DNA from 2 places in the Enterococcus sp. ZQ21 genome. Region 2 is predicted to be linked to the other one. Evidence: riboswitches for the same ligand, from Rfam matches in the RefSeq annotation. Region 2 holds a riboswitch; the other holds the start of a gene.
The links. Region 2 has a riboswitch for preQ1 ahead of QK255_RS10965 (QueT transporter family protein). Riboswitches for the same ligand answer to the same signal wherever they lie in the genome.
Positions count from the first base shown of each region.

Region 1: linked by a shared signal. The riboswitch ahead of QK255_RS03635 (nucleoside hydrolase) and the one ahead of QK255_RS10965 (QueT transporter family protein) in region 2 are both predicted to bind preQ1.

Region 1 covers NZ_CP125658.1:773,672-783,416, forward strand. Annotated here, with positions in the region: partial or broken gene QK255_RS03620 (hypothetical protein) at 141-371, shown strand; gene QK255_RS03625 (ArgE/DapE family deacylase) at 955-2,094, shown strand; gene QK255_RS03630 (ECF transporter S component) at 2,158-2,733, opposite strand; gene QK255_RS03635 (nucleoside hydrolase) at 2,738-3,712, opposite strand; PreQ1 riboswitch class I at 3,736-3,780, opposite strand; gene QK255_RS03640 (alpha/beta hydrolase) at 3,995-4,963, shown strand; gene QK255_RS03645 (GNAT family N-acetyltransferase) at 5,076-5,354, shown strand; gene secG (preprotein translocase subunit SecG) at 5,472-5,708, shown strand; gene QK255_RS03655 (alpha/beta hydrolase) at 5,811-6,566, shown strand; gene rnr (ribonuclease R) at 6,569-8,926, shown strand; gene smpB (SsrA-binding protein SmpB) at 8,948-9,412, shown strand; gene atpB (F0F1 ATP synthase subunit A) at 9,714-9,745, shown strand, end outside.
Region 2 covers NZ_CP125658.1:2,252,749-2,262,493, forward strand. Annotated here, with positions in the region: gene rplK (50S ribosomal protein L11) at 1-331, opposite strand, end outside; gene sdaAB (L-serine ammonia-lyase, iron-sulfur-dependent subunit beta) at 675-1,343, shown strand; gene sdaAA (L-serine ammonia-lyase, iron-sulfur-dependent, subunit alpha) at 1,356-2,228, shown strand; gene QK255_RS10935 (lactate oxidase) at 2,321-3,421, opposite strand; gene QK255_RS10940 (alpha/beta fold hydrolase) at 3,513-4,418, opposite strand; gene nusG (transcription termination/antitermination protein NusG) at 4,484-5,029, opposite strand; gene secE (preprotein translocase subunit SecE) at 5,130-5,300, opposite strand; gene rpmG (50S ribosomal protein L33) at 5,321-5,473, opposite strand; gene cbpA (cyclic di-AMP binding protein CbpA) at 5,636-6,280, shown strand; gene QK255_RS10965 (QueT transporter family protein) at 6,336-6,839, opposite strand; PreQ1 riboswitch class I at 6,852-6,898, opposite strand; gene QK255_RS10970 (diacylglycerol/lipid kinase family protein) at 7,440-8,402, shown strand; gene recD2 (SF1B family DNA helicase RecD2) at 8,634-9,745, opposite strand, start outside.

The sequences.
Region 1 (9,745 bases), 1.1 Mb from region 2:
TAAGGATAGAACAATAAGAGAGGAGGAAGCAGTCTTCGTTTCATTCATATCCTTTTACGCTCGGATAGGATGATTCTCTTCAAAAAGGGGATGGCAATCTTCCTCTTTCGATAAAAATCATTTGAACAGGGAGACAGAAAAATGAAAAAATTTTAGATAATTACAATGATAAAAATTATAAATATGGGATAACTACAAATATTTTTGAGATGGATCCGACTTACTGTTCTAAAATCGTCTGGCAAGCTTATTGGTATGCTTCGGCTGCTGTGCAGGTAGGAGGAATGTATCAGCCGCTTATTGCTTTGCCATACGATCTTCCTGATTATTTTGATGAAAGAGCGATCCATATCTTAACATGGGAGAATTGATGATGAGAAGGAGGATTTCTAAAAAAAGAAATTACTGTTCTAAGATTTTTATTCGATAGGTTTACTGTTAGGGGGTACATGGCTCTATCAATTTCCAATCAAGAAACATATAGCTACACGAGCACTGTATCAATTATTAGAGGAGGAATACCAATTAACCGATTATGATATTTTTATTTCAAGAGTAGTGAAAGATACGAAAAGTGGTAGAGGCGGTGTCAGTATTTTTTTCATGGTAAGGAATAGTTTGTATGAATATGAGTATGACTACTCTATTGAAGAAAATAATTGGCTACGTGGTTATTACGTAAGGAGGGGTAATTATAGATCATGCGATACTCTCATTTTCAATGATGAGGAATAAAATGATTTGACTACAGAAGAACAGTTCAACAAAGTAGCTTCTCTTGTTTTTTTACTTGGTTGGATTTACTAGCGTAGAGGCAAGAATTGGAAAGCCATTTACTTGGAAAAGGGGAATGTGACGCTGCTTTTGTCACGCCCTTTTTTCTGTGGTCTCTCTTATTTGAAAATCTAGGCGTACTCCAATACAATAAAAAGAAACGGCAAAGGAGAAGATTAGATGAAAAAAGAAGAAAAAATTGCGATTTTACAAGAGATTATCCGAATAAAATCAGTGAATGGAAACGAAGGCGAAGTAGCAGCTTATTTGAATAAGCTTTTGGAAAAACATGGCATAATAGGAGAACTCGTTTCTTACAGTAATGGTAGAGATAATCTGATTGCTCAATTCCAAAAAGGGCAATCAGGAAAAGTGTTAGGCCTATCTGGTCATATGGATGTCGTGGCGGCGGGGAATGAATCGTCTTGGACCTATGCGCCCTTTGCAGCAGAAATCCATGGGAATCGTTTGTACGGACGTGGTGCTACAGATATGAAGAGTGGCTTGGCGGCAATGGTGATTGCCATGATCGAACTCAAAGAGTCAGGAAAACCATTTAACGGAACAGTCAAATTATTAGCCACTGTCGGAGAAGAAGTGGGTGAATTAGGTGGGGAACAGCTCACGAAAGCTGGTTATGTGGATGACTTAGATGCCTTGATCATCGGAGAGCCAACCAATTACAGTTTAATGTACACACACATGGGATCAATCAACTATACGGTCATCTCGCACGGAAAAGAAGCGCATAGCTCTATGCCAGACCAAGGCTATAATGCGATCAATCATCTAAATGAATTCATTACGAAAGCAAATGCTGAAATGAATCACCTCGCTGAAGCAATCGAGAATCCCGTCTTAGGAAAAACAATCCATAATGTCACGTTGATCAGCGGCGGAAATCAAGTAAACAGCATTCCGAGCCACGCGCAGCTTCAAGGGAACATCCGATCGATTCCTGAATATCCAAATGATAAAATCATTGCATTACTGCAATCAATCGTCAAGGAATTGAATCAAGAGACAGACTACCATTTGGAATTGACGATCGATTACAACAAAATACCTGTCAAAGCAGATCCAGATTCTCCTTTGATTCATTGCATTCAGCAACAATTCAGTCAGCCATTACCTTTAGTTGGAGCGGCAGCAACCACAGATGCAGCCGAATTTACAAAAGCTGACCACTCCTTCGACTTTGTTGTCTTTGGACCTGGTGTCGTTACTTTGCCTCATCAAATAGATGAGTATGTCGAGCTCGATAATTATTTAGATATGATCGAAAAATATCAAGCTATTATTTTATCCTACTTAGCGTAAGTTTTTTAATAGATGAAAAACAGAGCCAGATGAGCAACTTTTTGCTCATTTGGCTCTGTTTGTTCATCCTATTTTTCTCTTGGAATATATCAAGCGCTGCGGCAACATAGTGATGACTAATGAAACAACGACGACAGATAGCAGACGGTCAAGGTAGTCTGTGCCTGCCTGTACCAAGATCACACTGATGGTTTGATCGAAACCTAACCCATGTAATAATTGGACGATCATGCTAGACCCTGAGGAAGTGATTCCGCCAAATAACTGAACGGTAATGATCGAAGAGACGATCGTTCCAGGTACAGACAAAATCAAAGCGAGTAATAAGAGTTTCAAACGTTTTTTATCTTTGTCGAGATACCTTGGTAAAATCAATCCAGCCAACAAACCTGTGAGGATTTGGATCGGTGAATAATACAGTGAAAAAATATCTGTAGTCACCCCGCTTAATACACCGCTGGATAGTCCTGTCAACATTCCTGGTATGGGACCAAGTAACGCGCCAGCAAAAATCGTTCCAATAGAATCTAGATAGATTGGCAAACGAAGCCATAAAGCAATCGTTCCTCCAACATAATTGATCCCAATACACAAAGCCATCATTGTAAGTACACGAGTTGCCATCTTGTTTTTATTCATTTTGTTAGCCCATCTTTAACCTTTCCAAATCTTTCATAATCGTTTCTTCTTGTGCATTTAAAAGAACGGTTAAAAACTTTTGGAAAAAAAGACGAGTATCTACTTTTGTCATAATTTTACTGTTAGCAGATTTCTGCCAAAATTCATAACGATCAACCAATGTTTGTCCGCGACTTATTCCTTGAGTTTCTACAGCAGTGAAGCTTTTAAAGCCTTCACAGATGGACTCATCGATAAAATAAGCAACAGCTAACGGATCATTGATGACACATCCTAAGATTCTTTCTTGTTTCCAGTGAAAGTCAAAATAAAAACGAGTGATCGCTTTTAGATACTCTCCCTCTTCAGGATTCATTTGGCAGCAATATTCAAGGATAGTCGGTGTCAAGACGATTTCTCTTGTCACATCTAACCCAACCATTTCTATCGGTTGTTTGAGCTTCTCGAATACATAAGAAGCTGCCTCAGGATCACACCAGTAATTGTATTCAGCAACTGGTGAACAGTTACCATGGCTTTTGTAAGTTCCGCCCATTGAGACAAAACGATCCATATGTTTCCCAACAGTTGGGTTGATTTTCAAAACAGAAGCGATATTGGTCAAAGGACCCAAAGCAATGACTGATGTATCTGTTTTTTCTTTGAAATAATCAGCTAGAAAATCAACTGCATGGAGCGATTCTGCCTGTTTTGCTAAGACCCTCGGGAAATTTGTTTCCCCTAATCCATCCAACCCATGAGTGTCTTGCGCACTAATGAAAGGTTGCTTCAAAGGTTTTTCCATTCCTTGATAAACAGGGATATCTAAACGATCACAGCGCTCCAAACATTTCAGCACATTCTGCGTACCGATATCTACAGGGACATTCCCGCAAACGACGGTAATAGCAACTACTTCGATATCAGGGGATTTGACAGCTAGTGATAAAGCTAAAGTGTCGTCGATCCCTGGATCGCAATCAATAATTACTTTTCGCATTATTTCCAATCTCCTTTCTTTAGAGATACTTAGTTTTTTATTCTGGGAAGTTTCCGAACCAGTCCAAGACGAGCGTCTTGTTTATAATGCACGAAATTAGTATACTGGCTTTTATTGTGAATGTAAATGCTCTCTTACAAGTAAATCTATTGAGAAGAACTTTAAGTAAATGATACAATGAAAAGGAAATGGAATTTACGTGTGCCGAAGAAAAAGAATCCTATTGATCGGTATATTGTATAATAAATAGATTATAGTTTGGCAGAAAGCGGCGGGTGTACGATGGTTATTTTTTATTTCATTCTTATTCTGATAATTATAGGAATCAGTTACCATTTTCTTTCTTATTTTTATGCAAAGAAATTAGTAAGAGCGGGAGTACAGAGAGGCTATGACTGGTATGAAGACACTGGGCACCGCTTGATGGATCCTGCTGCAGTCACGTCAGTAGAAAAAAAGCGGCAAAAATTAGAAGAAGAGTGTGAAAGCTTCTGGGAACAAGGAATACCGAAAACGATCAAAAGTTATGACGGGTTGAAACTAGCTGGACAGATGTTCATCCAACCAACTCAGCAGAATAAATGGGTCATTTGTGTACATGATTATCGAAGTACAGGGAAAAGAGATATGTCTCATATAGGTAAAAGATATGCAGAGAAAGGATTCAACGTTCTTATACCCGATTTACGTGCGCATGGAGAAAGTGAAGGAGAAATCATCGGAATGGGATGGCTAGATCGGCTAGATTTAATTGCATGGATCCAACTCATCTTAGATGAACAACCAGATGCCTCCATTATTTTGCACGGCGGTTCGATGGGCGCTTCTACGATTATGATGGCAAGTGGTGAAAAGCTTCCATCTGCAGTCAAAGGATTTATCTTAGACAGCGGATATGTTTCTGTTTATGCGGAATTTCGGTACATGTTAAGTAAAATCACGGTCTTTCCTAAAAAAATGATCATGAGATATGCGAATCACTATGCTCAGAAATACGCAGGTTATTCTTTAAAGCAAGCATCAGCTACAAGACAGCTTGGTAGTAACCATTTGCCTTTGTTAGTCATCCATGGTGAAAGAGATCATTTTGTTCCTACAGAAGCAGCATACACGATTCAAAACGCTACAGCAGGGGATAAAGCATTACTGCTTGTTCCAGAAGCAGAACATTTGGAAGCATCGATGAAAGATCCGAAAACCTATTGGACAGTGATTTTTTCATTTATTGAACAAAGAATAACGATGGATTGATTTTCTCTTCCTTTTTGTAAGCAATCCGAGGATAAATAATTGTTTATAGACCATGAGACTGTTAAAATAAGGTAGGAATAAAAAAATATCAGTTATTTGAGGAGTGCGGCATATGGAAATCAAAGAGGAAAAAAATCGTCTTGCTTTATTCAATGATGAGCAACAAGAAATCGGAGAAATGACATGGTCGGATGCGGGGCCAGACATCATGATTATTGACCATACATTTGTCGATCCAGCATATCGTGGTCAAAAATTAGCTGAAAAGCTAGTGTATACTGGAGTAGAACTAGCAAGACGAGAGGGGAAAAAGATCATCCCTTTATGCCCTTACGCAAAAAAAGAGTTTGAGAAGAAACCAGAGTATCATGACGTCTTACGCCAATCATAATAATAACAGCTGAAAGATTTGCACTTTCAGCTGTTTTTCCATTTATATAGAGTTGTCACGGAGTTTTATCTATGATAAAGTTAAAGAGACGATATCTTTTGGGAAGGAGGCTGCTATATGTATAATTTAATTTTGGGAATCGTGATCGTTTTATCGATTGTTATGGTCATTGCGATTATGATGCAGCCAAGCAAGCAAAATAGTGCAGCGAGTGCATTTACCGGCGGTGCGGATCAACTATTCGGCAAACAAAAAGCTCGCGGCTTTGAAGCTGTCATGCAGCGATCAACTGCAGTCATGGGAGCTGTCTGGATGATCTTATTATTTGTCCTAGCATTTTTATCTTCGAAGTAGTCGAATAAGCCTCTCGCACAACGGCGGGCGGCTTTTTTTATTGCAAAGAGAACGCTTAAGAAGAAGTTATGAAAGAAACTATGGTAAAATGAGGCGAAAGAGGTGAAACGAGTGAAACAATTACCAAAACCCCTTTATGCAAAACATGGAAAACGAGCAGTTTTGCTGCTTCATGCGTACTCAGGAAGTCCAAATGATGTCCGGATGCTCGCACGGTTTTTAGAAAAAGCAGATTATACAGTCTATGCGCCGCTATTTAAAGGACATGGAACGATGGAGCCATATGATATCTTGCAAGAAAAAGCAGAAAGCTGGTGGGCAGATACTAAAAAAGCTATCCATTTTTTACAGTCTGAACAGTTTTCTGATATTGCCGTATTGGGATTATCGATGGGTGGCATCTTTGCTGTACGGGCACTAGAAGAAGAATCAGTAATTGGCGGCGGTTTTTTCTGTTCGCCCCTGTCTCCTGTAGAAACAAACGTGCCTGAAAATTTTGAAAAATATGTACGTCAAGTGCTGAAGATAGCAGGCAAACCAGAAAAAGAAATCAATGAAAAAGCTGTGTCTTACCGCTCGTTAGCTGAACATCAATTAATGGATATACAAGACCAAGCAGCAATCGCAGAAAGTAGACTATCAGATATCCAACAGCCAATATTTTTAGCTCAAGCTGGGAAAGATGAAATGATCGACCCAAATGGTGTATTTGAAACGGCACGCAAATTGAGCCGCCAACGAGTGACACTTCAATGGTATCCTGAAAGCGGTCATGTGATTACAGTTGGCACAGCAAGACGCGAATTAGAAAAAGACGTGTTGGAATTTTTAGAAAAATTACCTTGGAATGAGGAATAAATATGACAAAAGAAACAATAAAAGAGAAAATTCTCTTTTTCATGGAAAGCAGTCGCAAACGTAGTTTTTCTATGGAAGAAATCGCTGAAGGTCTAGGCTTTCAAAAAAGCGATGATTTTAAATTACTAGTACAAACGATTGCTCAAATGGAAAGAGAACAGAGTATCGTTTTCAATAAAAAAGGAAAAGTCGAACTTCCTTTAAAACCGATCTTGGTCGAAGGGACATTTCGGGCAAATGAACGAGGATTTGGATTTGTAACGATTGATCCCGAAGAAGATGATATCTATATCCCGAAAGAAGCGACTGGCTTTGCAATGAATGGGGATACCGTAGCAATTGATATCATGAAGCGAGCAAATACAGATATGGATCGCGGAGCAGAGGGAAAAGTAGTGGAGATTCGAGACCGAGCGACTACTCAGTTAGCCGGAGAATTTGTTGCTTATTCAGACGAAGAGATACAGGAAACGGATCTTTATGGTGTGGTCATCCCGAAAGATAGAAAGCTTAACCAATTCAAAGTGTATGCAGCGGCAGAGGGAGTTCGTCCAGTTGACGGAAGTATTGTATTGATCGAACTGACCCATTACCCTGAAAAAGGGTATGCGACTAGTTTAGAAGGGATAATCAAGCAAGTGATTGGTCATAAGAATGACCCTGGCATGGATATCCTCTCGATTGTCGTGGCTAACGGTATTCCTACAAAATTTCCTGATGATGTGTTGTCTGAGGCAGATGAAGTTCCAGACCAGATCAGCGAAAAGGATATTGTTGGACGCAGAGATTTAAGAGATCAGCTCATTGTTACGATTGATGGAGAAGATGCAAAAGATCTAGATGATGCAGTGACGGTCAAAAAATTAGAAAATGGTAATTATTTTCTTGGAGTACACATTGCAGATGTATCTTACTATGTGACGCAAGGCAGTCAACTGGACAGAGAAGCATACGAAAGAGGAACAAGTGTCTATTTGACCGATCGAGTGATTCCGATGATCCCACAACGTTTATCTAATGGTATCTGTTCATTGAATCCCCATGTTCCACGACTCACCATGAGTTGTGAAATGGAGATCGATCCACATGGACAAGTTGTCTCTCATGAGATTTTTCCAAGTGTGATCCAAACAACAGAACGGATGACCTACACAGCTGTCAATCAAATCTTAGAAGATCAAGATGAAGAAACGATGCAACGTTATGCTCAGCTCGTGCCTATGTTCCAAGAAATGGGTGAGTTGCATCGAATCCTTGAAACGATGCGAATCAAACGTGGAGCGATTTCTTTTGAGGATCGTGAAGCGAAGATCCTTGTTGATGCTGAAGGACACCCAAATGATATCCAGCTAAGAAGCAGAGGGATAGGTGAACGCTTGATCGAATCCTTTATGCTTGCTGCCAACGAAACGGTAGCTGAACATTATAATAAATTAAATCTTCCGTTTATTTATCGAATCCATGAACAGCCAAAAGAAGAAAAAATGCAGCGCTTCTTTGATTTTGCTTCAGCTTTGGGCATTCTGGTACGAGGAACGAAAGGAACGATCACACCGAAAGATTTACAGCATGTGATCGAAGGAGTAGAAGATAAACCAGAAGCGGCAGTTATCAATACTATGTTGCTCAGAAGTATGCAACAAGCACGCTATTCAGAAGACAATTTTGGGCATTATGGCTTAGCAGCAGATTACTACACACATTTTACATCTCCTATTCGACGCTATCCCGATCTGATCGTCCATCGGCTGATCCGTTCCTATAGCCAAGATAAAAGTGAAAGCAATCAAAGTTTATGGGCTGAGGAACTTCCTGAAATCGCGGATCATAGTTCTAAGATGGAGCGTCGCGCAGTAGAAACAGAACGTGAAGTAGATGCGATGAAGAAAGCAGAATTCATGATGGACAAAGTGGGAGAAGAATTCGACGGGATCATCAGCTCTGTTGTGAAATTCGGACTGTTTATCGAACTACCGAATACAGTAGAAGGATTGATCCATATCAATGAATTGAAACAAGACTACTTCCATTTTATTGAAAATCATTTAGCGCTTGTAGGTGAAAGAACTGGTCTGACTTTTAAAATCGGACAAAAAGTGCGCGTAAAAGTAGTCAAAGCTGATCCAGATGAACGAGCAGTGGATTTTGAACTCGTTTCCGCAGAAGAGGTCACTGCGTTGGAACGTCCAAAAGCACGCAATGGAAAATCTGGAAAACGAGAAGGAAAACAAGCAGGCAAACGCTCAGAAAAAAATGGCAAGAAGAACAAACGATATAGTGATAGTAAGCAAACGTTCGGTAAGAAAAAAGGGAAAAAGCCATTTTACAAAGGTGTCAAAAAGAAGAAAAAGAAAAAATAAAATGAGTTGGAGGAAACAGCTATGCCAAAAGGCGAGGGAAAACTAATTGCACAAAATAAGAAAGCTCGCCATGATTATTCGATCATCGACACGATGGAAGCAGGGATGGTCTTGCAAGGAACGGAGATCAAGTCGATACGAAACAGCCGGATCAATCTGAAAGATGGATTTATTCGCGTCCGCAACGGGGAAGCTTTCTTGCATAATGTTCATATCAGTCCTTATGAACAAGGAAATATTTTTAATCATGATCCGTTGCGCACGAGAAAACTATTATTGCACAAGAAACAAATCGTTCGTCTTGAAAACGAATTGAAAAACACGGGAATCACTGTTGTTCCTTTAAAAGTCTATATTCGTAACGGCTATGCCAAGGTATTGATTGGTCTGGCAAAAGGGAAAAAATCGTATGATAAACGGGAAGATTTGAAACGAAAAGATATCGATCGACAAATTGATCGAACATTAAAAAATTTCTCTAGATAATTTCATTATCCTTTTTCGCATATTCGGTGCTTTTGCTTTTACTTAATGATAAAATTTGTTAGCATTTAATCTGATAAAACATGATTATCACAGGTTTTTTCTTAGATCAGGAGCACCGTGCATGGGGAAAAATTCGTTTCGTTTTTGACTGAAATAAAAAAGTGTCTAATTTTCATGAAAATGTTTTGAATTTTCTGTTTCATGGTGGTATGATACCGTGTGGTTAGAAACCGATTGGAAAAAACCAGATACGCACATGAATTGATTTTATGTGAATTTCGGGGAAAAGAGGTGAAATGGATTGGATGAACGCTCGCTAACGTTCCACATTGG
Region 2 (9,745 bases):
ATTCAGCGATTTCTCTTACTTGATCGCTAGAAACTTTCGCAACTTTATTTTTGTTTGGTTCACCTGAACCTTTTTCGATTTTAGCTGCTTTTTTCAATAGAACAGCAGCTGGCGGTGTTTTTGTAACGAATGTGAATGAACGGTCTTCGTATACAGAAATAACAACCGGAATGATCAAACCTGCTTGATCAGCTGTACGAGCGTTGAATTCTTTTGTGAATCCCATGATATTGATACCCGCTTGACCTAGTGCAGGACCTACTGGTGGAGCTGGAGTTGCTTTCCCTGCAGGAATTTGCAATTTAACGATTTTTTCTACTTTCTTTGCCACGAGACATACCTCCTTAAGTCCGTGATGTGGTTAATTGGAGATGCATATTTCTCCTCCCACGTTTTATCTGATCTGAAAAAATCCAGACAAATAATGTGCAAAACAATGCACACTGGTACAGTATAGCAAATTTATTTGTTTTTTCAAGATTTTTTTCTGCTATTTTTACATTTTGCTTGAATAAACGCTAAATTTATTCTAAAAAAACAACAATTTTTCGTTCCCATTTCTTCTTTTATGTTACACTTGCGCTAGCATGGTTCAACAGATGAAAGCAAACAATAACGCGGTTTTTTTAGACCCTTGTACAAAGATTCCTACATAACAAAATGAGGTGGAGAAAATGAAAGATTTAAGGTATAGAAGTGTCTTTGATATTATTGGACCTGTGATGATTGGTCCAAGTAGCTCCCACACAGCTGGAGCAGCTAGAATTGGGAAGATCGTACGCAGTATATTTGGCGAGCAACCTGATTCTGTAGATATTTATCTATATGAATCATTTGCAAAAACCTATCGGGGGCACGGAACAGACATTGCATTAGTTGGCGGTCTATTAGGAATGGAACCTGATGATGAACGTTTAGCTGATTCTTTGAAATTGGCATATGAAGCAGGCATGGAAGTCTTGTTTGTTCCTAAGAGTGAAAAAGCCGAACATCCGAATTCTGTAAAGATGCTTCTAAAAAAAGGAACACGAAAGCTTTCAGTTACTGGCATTTCGATCGGCGGTGGCAATATCCAGATTTCTGAATTGAATGGATTCAAAATTTCTTTAAGCATGGGAACACCTACCTTGATCGTTGTTCACCAAGATGTTCCAGGGATGATCGCTAAAGTGACTGGTATACTTTCTGAAACCAATACGAATATCGGTACTATGACAGTGACACGGGAATCAAAAGGCGAAAGTGCCATCATGATCATTGAAGTAGATAATCCTCAAGTTGAAGAAACAGTAAGAAGACTCAAACATCTGCCAAATATCGACAGCGTAAACTATTTCGATTAAGGAGCTGAAAAAATGTTTTTATCGATTGAAGAATTAGTAGACCAAGCGAAAGCTTATTCAAGTGTAGCAGAATTGATGATTGCAGTTGAAATGGAAATGAGCGGTCGTTCCCGTAGTCAGATCATTGCGATTATGGAAAAAAATCTTTCAGTAATGGAACAATCGATCAACGAGGGAAAAGAAGGTGTCACCTCCGTCACAGGGATTACCGGTGGCGATGCAAAAAAATTAGATGATTATTTGAACGATGCAGATTTTTTGAGCGGAGAAACGATCTTAAAGGCTGTACGCAACGCTGTAGCTGTTAACGAAGTCAATGCAAAAATGGGATTGATTTGTGCTACACCGACTGCTGGAAGTGCGGGGGTTGTTCCTGGTGTGTTAATGGCTGTCCGAGATCGGCTTGGTTTGTCACATGAACAGCAATTGGAATTTTTGTTTACTGCTGGCGCTTTCGGGTTAGTAATCGCGAACAACGCTTCTATTAGTGGCGCAGAAGGGGGTTGTCAAGCAGAAGTTGGTTCTGCAAGTGCAATGGCGGCGGCAGCTTTGGTTTGCGCAAAAAATGGGACTCCTCATCAAGCAGCTCAAGCAGTAGCCATCACATTGAAAAATATGATGGGACTGATTTGCGATCCTGTTGCAGGTTTAGTTGAAGTACCTTGTGTCAAACGTAATGCTTTAGGGTCTTCTCAAGCTTTCATCTCTGCTGACATGGCATTAGCGGGTATCGAAAGTGTCATTCCACCGGATGAAGTCGTTGCTGCGATGTATCAAGTCGGACGACAAATGCCATCGATTTTCAAAGAGACAGCAGAAGGCGGCTTAGCTGTTACGCCAACTGCTAAGCGACTTACAGAAGAGATTTTAAATAAGAGGTCGTAAAAAAGCTGCCTAGTTTCGAGTATTAAGAGATTAGTTATTTCCATCACAAAAAAACGAAGAGACGCACAGTTAGGCCTCTCTTCGTTTTTTTATTAATCCATCAATTTCGTATTTTTTACTTCATCAATCGTTTTTGTTCCTGCAAGTTGCATCGTGATCGACAATTCTTTGTTCAGGTGTTCAAAAACAGAAGTTACCCCTTCTGCCCCACCTAGATTCAATCCATAGATCACTGGTCGGCCAATCGCAACTAAGTCAGCACCACTTGCCAAAGCTTTAAAGACATGTTCTCCTCGACGGACGCCAGAGTCGAAAATCACTGGTACACGTTTATTGACTACTTCGGCAATTTTTGGCAATACTTCAAAGGAAGCAGGACCTCCGTCTAATTGTCGACCACCATGATTAGATACCCAGATACCATCTGCCCCTGCAGAGATAGCGATGACTGCATCTTCTGGCGATTGTATTCCTTTTACGATGACTGGAAGATTGGTGATTTCTTTGATTGTTTTGATGTCATCTGGTGTCAAGCCTTGCTTTGCAGCTGCATAAATTTCTGCAATTCCTTTTCCTTCGCCATTCCCACTTGCACTTTGTTCGCTATAAGCAGCTAAATTAGGCATTGGTAATGGAAATTGGAATTGATTGATCACATCTTCTTCACGGTAACCACCAAGCGTTGAATCTGCCGTTAAAATGATGGCTTTAGCCCCTGCTTCTACTGCTTTTTTCAAAATGAACTCATTGAATCCATCGTCTTTACTCATATATAATTGGAAAAACTGCGGTGCACCTGGCGCTGCATCTGCTGCATCTTTGATTGTCGTGTTTGCATAAGTGCTGATGGAAAAGATTGATCCAGCAGCAGCTACCCCTTTAGCTGTATCAGCTTCCCCTTTTTCATGTGCCAATCCTTGGGCCGCTGATGGCGCTTGGATAATCGGTGTGTCTAATTCAATTCCAAAAACTGATGTATGCAAATCCGCTGAGTCGATTCCGCGTAATATCCGTGGCATGATTTTTTTTGTATTAAAAGAAGTCGTATTTTCTTTCATCGTCCACTCATCTTCAGAACCACCGCGAATATAGCCAAAAGCTCCTGCTTCCATGCGCTCTTTTACACGACCTTCTAGTGAGGCAATGTTTACGATATCGATTGGATGTTCTTCATTACTTGTATGATAAGTCATAGTAGATCCTTCTTTCATCTTCTTGATTACATATAAATCATACTATCCTTACAAAAAGTAAGCAAAAATTTACTCTCGGATCCTTTTCTTGCTATTCGTTCCAAACAAATCGACTAACAAGCTGATCTACTTCTTGGTTTTCATGAAGCATACTATGAGCGGCATTTTCGCCTTTTACTATTTTTTCTTCTACTTCATTTCCGTGTTGTTTCAACAACGCATAGACAGCTAATGCACTGTTTAACGGTACTGTCCCATCACTCAAGTCTGCTTCATCTAATTGTCCGGCAATCAGGAAAAATCGAGTAGTTGTAGGCAAATTTCCGATCATTTGCTGATAATCTTGATAGCGGCTAGAAACAACAGCAGGCCCCTTTGCTAACTCCTCTGTCAGAGATTGCCCACTGTCATCGACAAAATCATTAAAAGGTGCACCAATTGCCGTAAATGTCTGAACTTGCGGCAATGACGTATCCTGTCCATATGTTCCTAAATAGCGTAATGCACTAACCCCTCCCATGGAATGCCCCACTATGTTGACTTTGTCTATGCCCTCGTTTTCTTTCAGATACAAAAGACAAGATTTGATCCATTCTGCTTGGTTCCACTCGTTGTTTTTATTATCTTCAAACAATACTTGGACCATCGGATTGTCTGCTTTTCCAGACAAGTCCCCTTCTGCTTGTATTTGTCCATCTGCTCCTACTATTAAAACTAATTCTTTTACTGCTTTTTGATTTTTTTCCAAACGTTGCAACATCCCTTTAAAGGAATTTTCTGTCCCGCTGTAGCCATGGAAAAAAAGTGTTGGAATAGTGGTTTTTTCTATCAATTTACTGGATTCTACCGTTTTTTCTTTATCAGAAACTGCAGTAGTATTCGTCTTCGTCGTCTGGCAACCACTTATCGCAAACAAGCTGATAAGCACTAAAGCTGCTGTAGCCGCATGTTTGCATACATTTTTGATTTGATTTGTCATTCTCCTCTTCCTTTCCATATAGAAAAAAGAAAGACTTGAAAGGTCAATCGTATGATCGACATTTCAAGTCTTTTTATTAATCATTAATCGATTTTATCTACTTGATCGAAATCAAGTTCTGTACTTGTTTCACGACCAAACATATCGATGTTGACTTTCAATTTTTCTTTTTCTCCGTCAACTTCTGTTACTTGTCCTTCTAATCCAGCAAATGCGCCTTCGATGATTTTCACAACTTCGCCAACTTCTACTTCTAGATCATTTTGTCGTAGACTCATGCCGATAGAACGCAAGATATGATTGACTTCTTCTGGAAGTAGTGGTGCTGGTTTGCTTCCAGCTCCGTGTGAACCAACGAATCCTGTCACGCCTGGTGTGTTACGGACAACATACCAGGAAGCGTCTGTCATGATCATTTCAACAAGAACATATCCTGGAAATGTTTTATGAACGATTTCTTTTTCTTTCCCATTTTTGACTTCTGTTTCTTTTTCTTCAGGAACAACGACACGGAAAATAAAGTCGGCCATTTTCATACTTTGCGCACGAGATTCGATATTTGCTTTTACTTTGTTTTCATATCCTGAATATGTATGCAAGACATACCAGTTTTTTTCAAAAGATTCCATTGAAGGCTCCTCATTTCATTGTAAAATAAAAAAACCTCAGTACACCCGAAGTTTTTCTTTCGCTTCATTATAGCACTAAAAGCACATTGTGGCCAGCGAGTTATTTTAAGATCCAGCCAAATAAACTTTGGATTGCTGTATCCATTACGTAAAACATCAACCCGAAAAGAATAGAAGTTTCGATAACTACCAACGTATCTTTACGAAGTTGTTTTCTGTTTGGCCAAGTTACTTGTTTGATTTCATCTTTTACGCTTTTTAGAAATTTCATGAGACATCCTCCTTTGCTGTTTATTTCGTTTCTTTATGTAATGTATATTGATTACAATATTTACAAAATTTGTTGATTTCTAAACGTTCGCCGCTTTTTCCTTCACTGACTGATTTTGTGTAGTTACGAGACCCACAAACGGAACAAGCGAGTGCTGCTTTTTTCTTTGCCATTTACTTCTGCCCCCCTTGCTGAGAATCAGACTTATACTTAATAACAGTATCACGTAACTTTTTACTTGTCAATTTGTGAAATAAACTATCTATTGTTTTAGATAAAATTATGATATGATTAATTTGAAATTAAGCTAAAATGAGACAATTGGAGGTATAGCGATGCTATTAAAAACACTTGTATATAAGAAAAAAGATCTGACAACCGTTACAGAGACTAGTACATTAGAAGAAGCATTAAAAATTTTAGAAACTTCCGGATACCGTTGTGTGCCGATCTTAGATTCTTCAGGGAATATTTTCCGTGGAAATATTTACAAAATGCACATCTATCGTCATAAAGCAAACGGCGGTGATATGACGCTTCCTGTCACTCATCTTTTGAAAAATGCCACAAAGTTCATTTATCTGGATACTTCTTTCTTCAAAGTATTCTTTACGATCAAAGAGCTACCTTATATTGCTGTCCTTGACAGTGAAAATCATTTTTATGGTATTTTGACACATAGCACATTACTTAATATGCTCTCCCAATCTTGGAGCGTAGAACAAGGAAGCTATGTGCTGACAATTGCTTCTACAGGAAAGCAAGGAGATCTGGCTGCTATCGCAAAAATCATTTCAAAACACAGTAGCATTGCCAGCTGCATTACTCTTGATATTGAAAAAGACGAATATATCCGACGTACATTGATTACGCTGCCGGCGAACACTGAACCAAAAGTATGTGAAACGATCGTCAACCACTTAGAGAAAAAGAATTATAAAGTGGTAGAAATCGAAAATTTGCAAAACCAAGAAGCATAATAAAAACGACAAAAGAAATACAGCTCAGCTGCTTTCTTTTGTCGTTTTTTTACAATTAGACACGCTTTTCAAAATCAAGCGAACGATCTAAATAATACATCAGTGGTGCTGAAACAGCCATGATGATGAACTCGCTTAATGCAAGTGTACCATAGGTTGTCCAAAATGCTTGGCCACCTGTCGGAACTAGCATATAAGCAATCAATCCCATGCTGATGGTAAAGAAGATCGTGTTCAATACTAAACGCATCTTTACATTTTTCACTTTGTTTTGCAACAAAGCTGTCAGACCTAAAGAAAGCAATGTTTGGCCACCACCGAAAACCACATCCATGATACCAAATCCAAAGAAGGCATTATAGACGATGACCCCGCCCAAAACTCCCCAAAGTAATTTACGGTTAAAGACAACTAAATGATTCAAACTTTCTGAAATACGAAACTGGATCGGCCCTGAGGATACAGGCGCAACTAAAATAGTTAACGCTAGATAAAGAGCCATGACGATACCATTTACAACGATTACGGACAACCGTTGTCTGCTTTTCGTTTTTTGCATTTTCTCTCCTCGTTTCTCCTAGTTTTTTTAACGCGGGATGGTTGATGAACCGCGATTATGTGAAACAAACAATAATTATAACAGACTTTTCATTTATTTCAATCTGTCTTATCTACTTTTGAAAAAAGTAAATAAGCAAAAATGTAAACGTTTGCCAAAAGTCTCGAAATATGGTATAAGATAAGTGTAAGGGGTCATAAGAATTCCCAGTAAAGCAGACGAAGTAGGTTCTGCACGAACAGAATTGTTGTGAAACTTAAATAAATAAAAAAGGATGTGGGAATTTGAGCAACCTCTTACTAGAGAGTAGTCTAGCAGGCAGCTGAAGGTCTAAGTGGACATACCGAACCTTGGAACTTCTCCTTACGTAAGTAATGGATGATGCGCTTGCTAGGCTTTTTTGTGTTTTTCGGTCTCCAGACCTTTTTCATTCTCCTAGTCTTCTGCTATAATAACCAAGAATTAATTTTGTAACAGGCGTTTTTTTGTAAAAAAACAAGTTTCTTTCATTCCAAAAATAGAAAAAGCTTGCTAATTATTGGTTAACCAGCAAACAGGATGATTAAAATATCTTGTTTTATTGAATAGCAGGAGGAAAATATGAAATTCCATTATCATTTATTGATCAATCCATCGGCAGGCAGTGGAAACGGACATAAAGTAGCAGAAAAAATCTTGCCGGTATTAAAAAACAAACATGTCAACTATACCCTTCATTACAGTGAATACAAAGGACATGATGCGGAGATTGCTGAAATTCTGGCAAAAGAAACATTAGTACCTTGGACAGAAGAACAGGAAACAATCGAAACTTTCCCTCTTTTGATCATCGTAGGAGGAGACGGAACCTTGCATCAGGTACTTGATACTTTCTATCAGATGGAAGTTGAATTTCCTGTCGCTTATATTCCAGCAGGCTCTGGAAATGATTTTGCTCGAGGAGCGGGACTTCCTAAGAATCCTAAAAAAGCACTTCAGCTGATTTTAGCAGCTCAATCACCAGATAAAGTCCATATAATGGCTTATGAAGAAAAAATAAGTGAAAAAAAAGGAATAGCTGTTAATAATTTTGGTATTGGATTAGATGCAGCTATCGTCCACGCGACAAATCATTCTTCTACAAAAGAACGATTGAACAAATACAACTTAGGTTCTTTTTCGTATTTGTTCTCTATTCTCCGGACTTTATTTACTCAAAAAGGATTTCCAATTCTAGTGGATGCAGGAGGAAAGCAGTTAAGTTTTTCAAATGCATTTTTATGTACAGCAACGAAGCATCCTTTTTTTGGAGGAGGAATCGCAATTGCTCCAACTGCAGATGCGTCTAAACCAGTCATTGATTTTGTCATGGTCGAACGAATCAATATTTTTAAAATCATATGGCTTATCCTTTTACTTATGCAGAAAAAACAATTGAAATCGAAATATTTCCATCACTACACAACAAACAGATTACGAATCGTTTCAACAACGCCGCAATATGGTCAAGAAGATGGAGAAGATGTCGCTCCTCGTCCTTTTGATCTGCAATTTTCTACAAAAAACCAGTTATTTTTCAAGTAATTTCGAGTATAAAGAAAAATTTTGCGGAAACGGTTGCTCGCATTTTTGCAAAAGTTTGTCTTCATACCGAGAAACTGGCTTTTGAACACCATTTACCAAGAAGAGCCTATAATTTCACTCCAAGTCACCAAGAATAATTTCAAAAAGCGGATGAGGCACAAGTCGTGTCACATCCGCTTTTTAAGTGATCAATATTGCCAATAAATAGCGCATCCGTATCGTCAGATTCTTTTATAATGTATACGGTGTAATGTTTTCCATACCAATCATTGGATCTACTAATTTCTGATTAATCGCTTCTGCAGTAAGAACGAACTCCTTAGGAACAGCAGATTCTATCTCTTCTTTCTTTTCTTCCACAATCGATGAAGAAAACAGATCTGGTTCCACTGTTTCCATTACTTGGTTTTTCGATTCATTCGTTCCACTGTCGTCTTTTATAGGTAACTGTTCTTTTATGTCCTGCGACTCTTTCGTATAGGTCCCATCTTCAAATGGATCATTTCCAATCAAAGAATCTTCATAAGCTGCTAATTTTGTCCGCAGAGTGATAGTCATTTTTTCATTATCGATGATTCTTGATTTCAACGTAGTCATTCGGCTTGCCGATTCATTCGCTACACAAGTGGCATACGCGTGCTCTTCCCCTAACAAAATCAACAGTTCCTTACTCCGAGTAACCGCCGTGTAGAGTAGATTACGCTGAAGCATGCGCTGATATTGATGAACCATGGGCAAAATGACCATTTTGAATTCACTGCCCTGTGATTTATGGATCGAGCAACAATAAGAAAGAGTAATTTTATTCCACTCGTTTCTTTTATAAGTGACCTCATTTGCATCAAACTGGATAACTAATTCATCCACTTTATCTTCCGAATCTTTTGCCAAGATAATCCCCGTGATTTCTCCCATATCCCCATTGAATACATTCAATTCGGGAGTATTGACTAACTGGAGTACTTTGTCTCCTATCCGATAAACGGTGTCGTTCCAATGCACTTCCTTTTTCCCAGGTCTCCCTGGATTGAATATCTCCTGCATCATTTTATTTAACGCATCGATCCCTGCAGGTCCCCGATACATTGGTGCTAATACTTGGATATCTTGTGCACGGAATCCCTTATTTTTCGCCTTTTCCACAATTTTAGAGATCAAGGGTTCAATTTGATATGCGTCGCTTCGGAAATAGGAACGATCTTTTTGATTCTTTGTGAAATCTTTTGGTAGACGCCCTTCTTTGATTTCATGGGCAAGAGGAATAATACTAGAACCATCACCTTGTCGATAAATCTGATTGAGTTCCATTTTAGGAATTTGTTCGATTTCCAAAAGGTCATGTA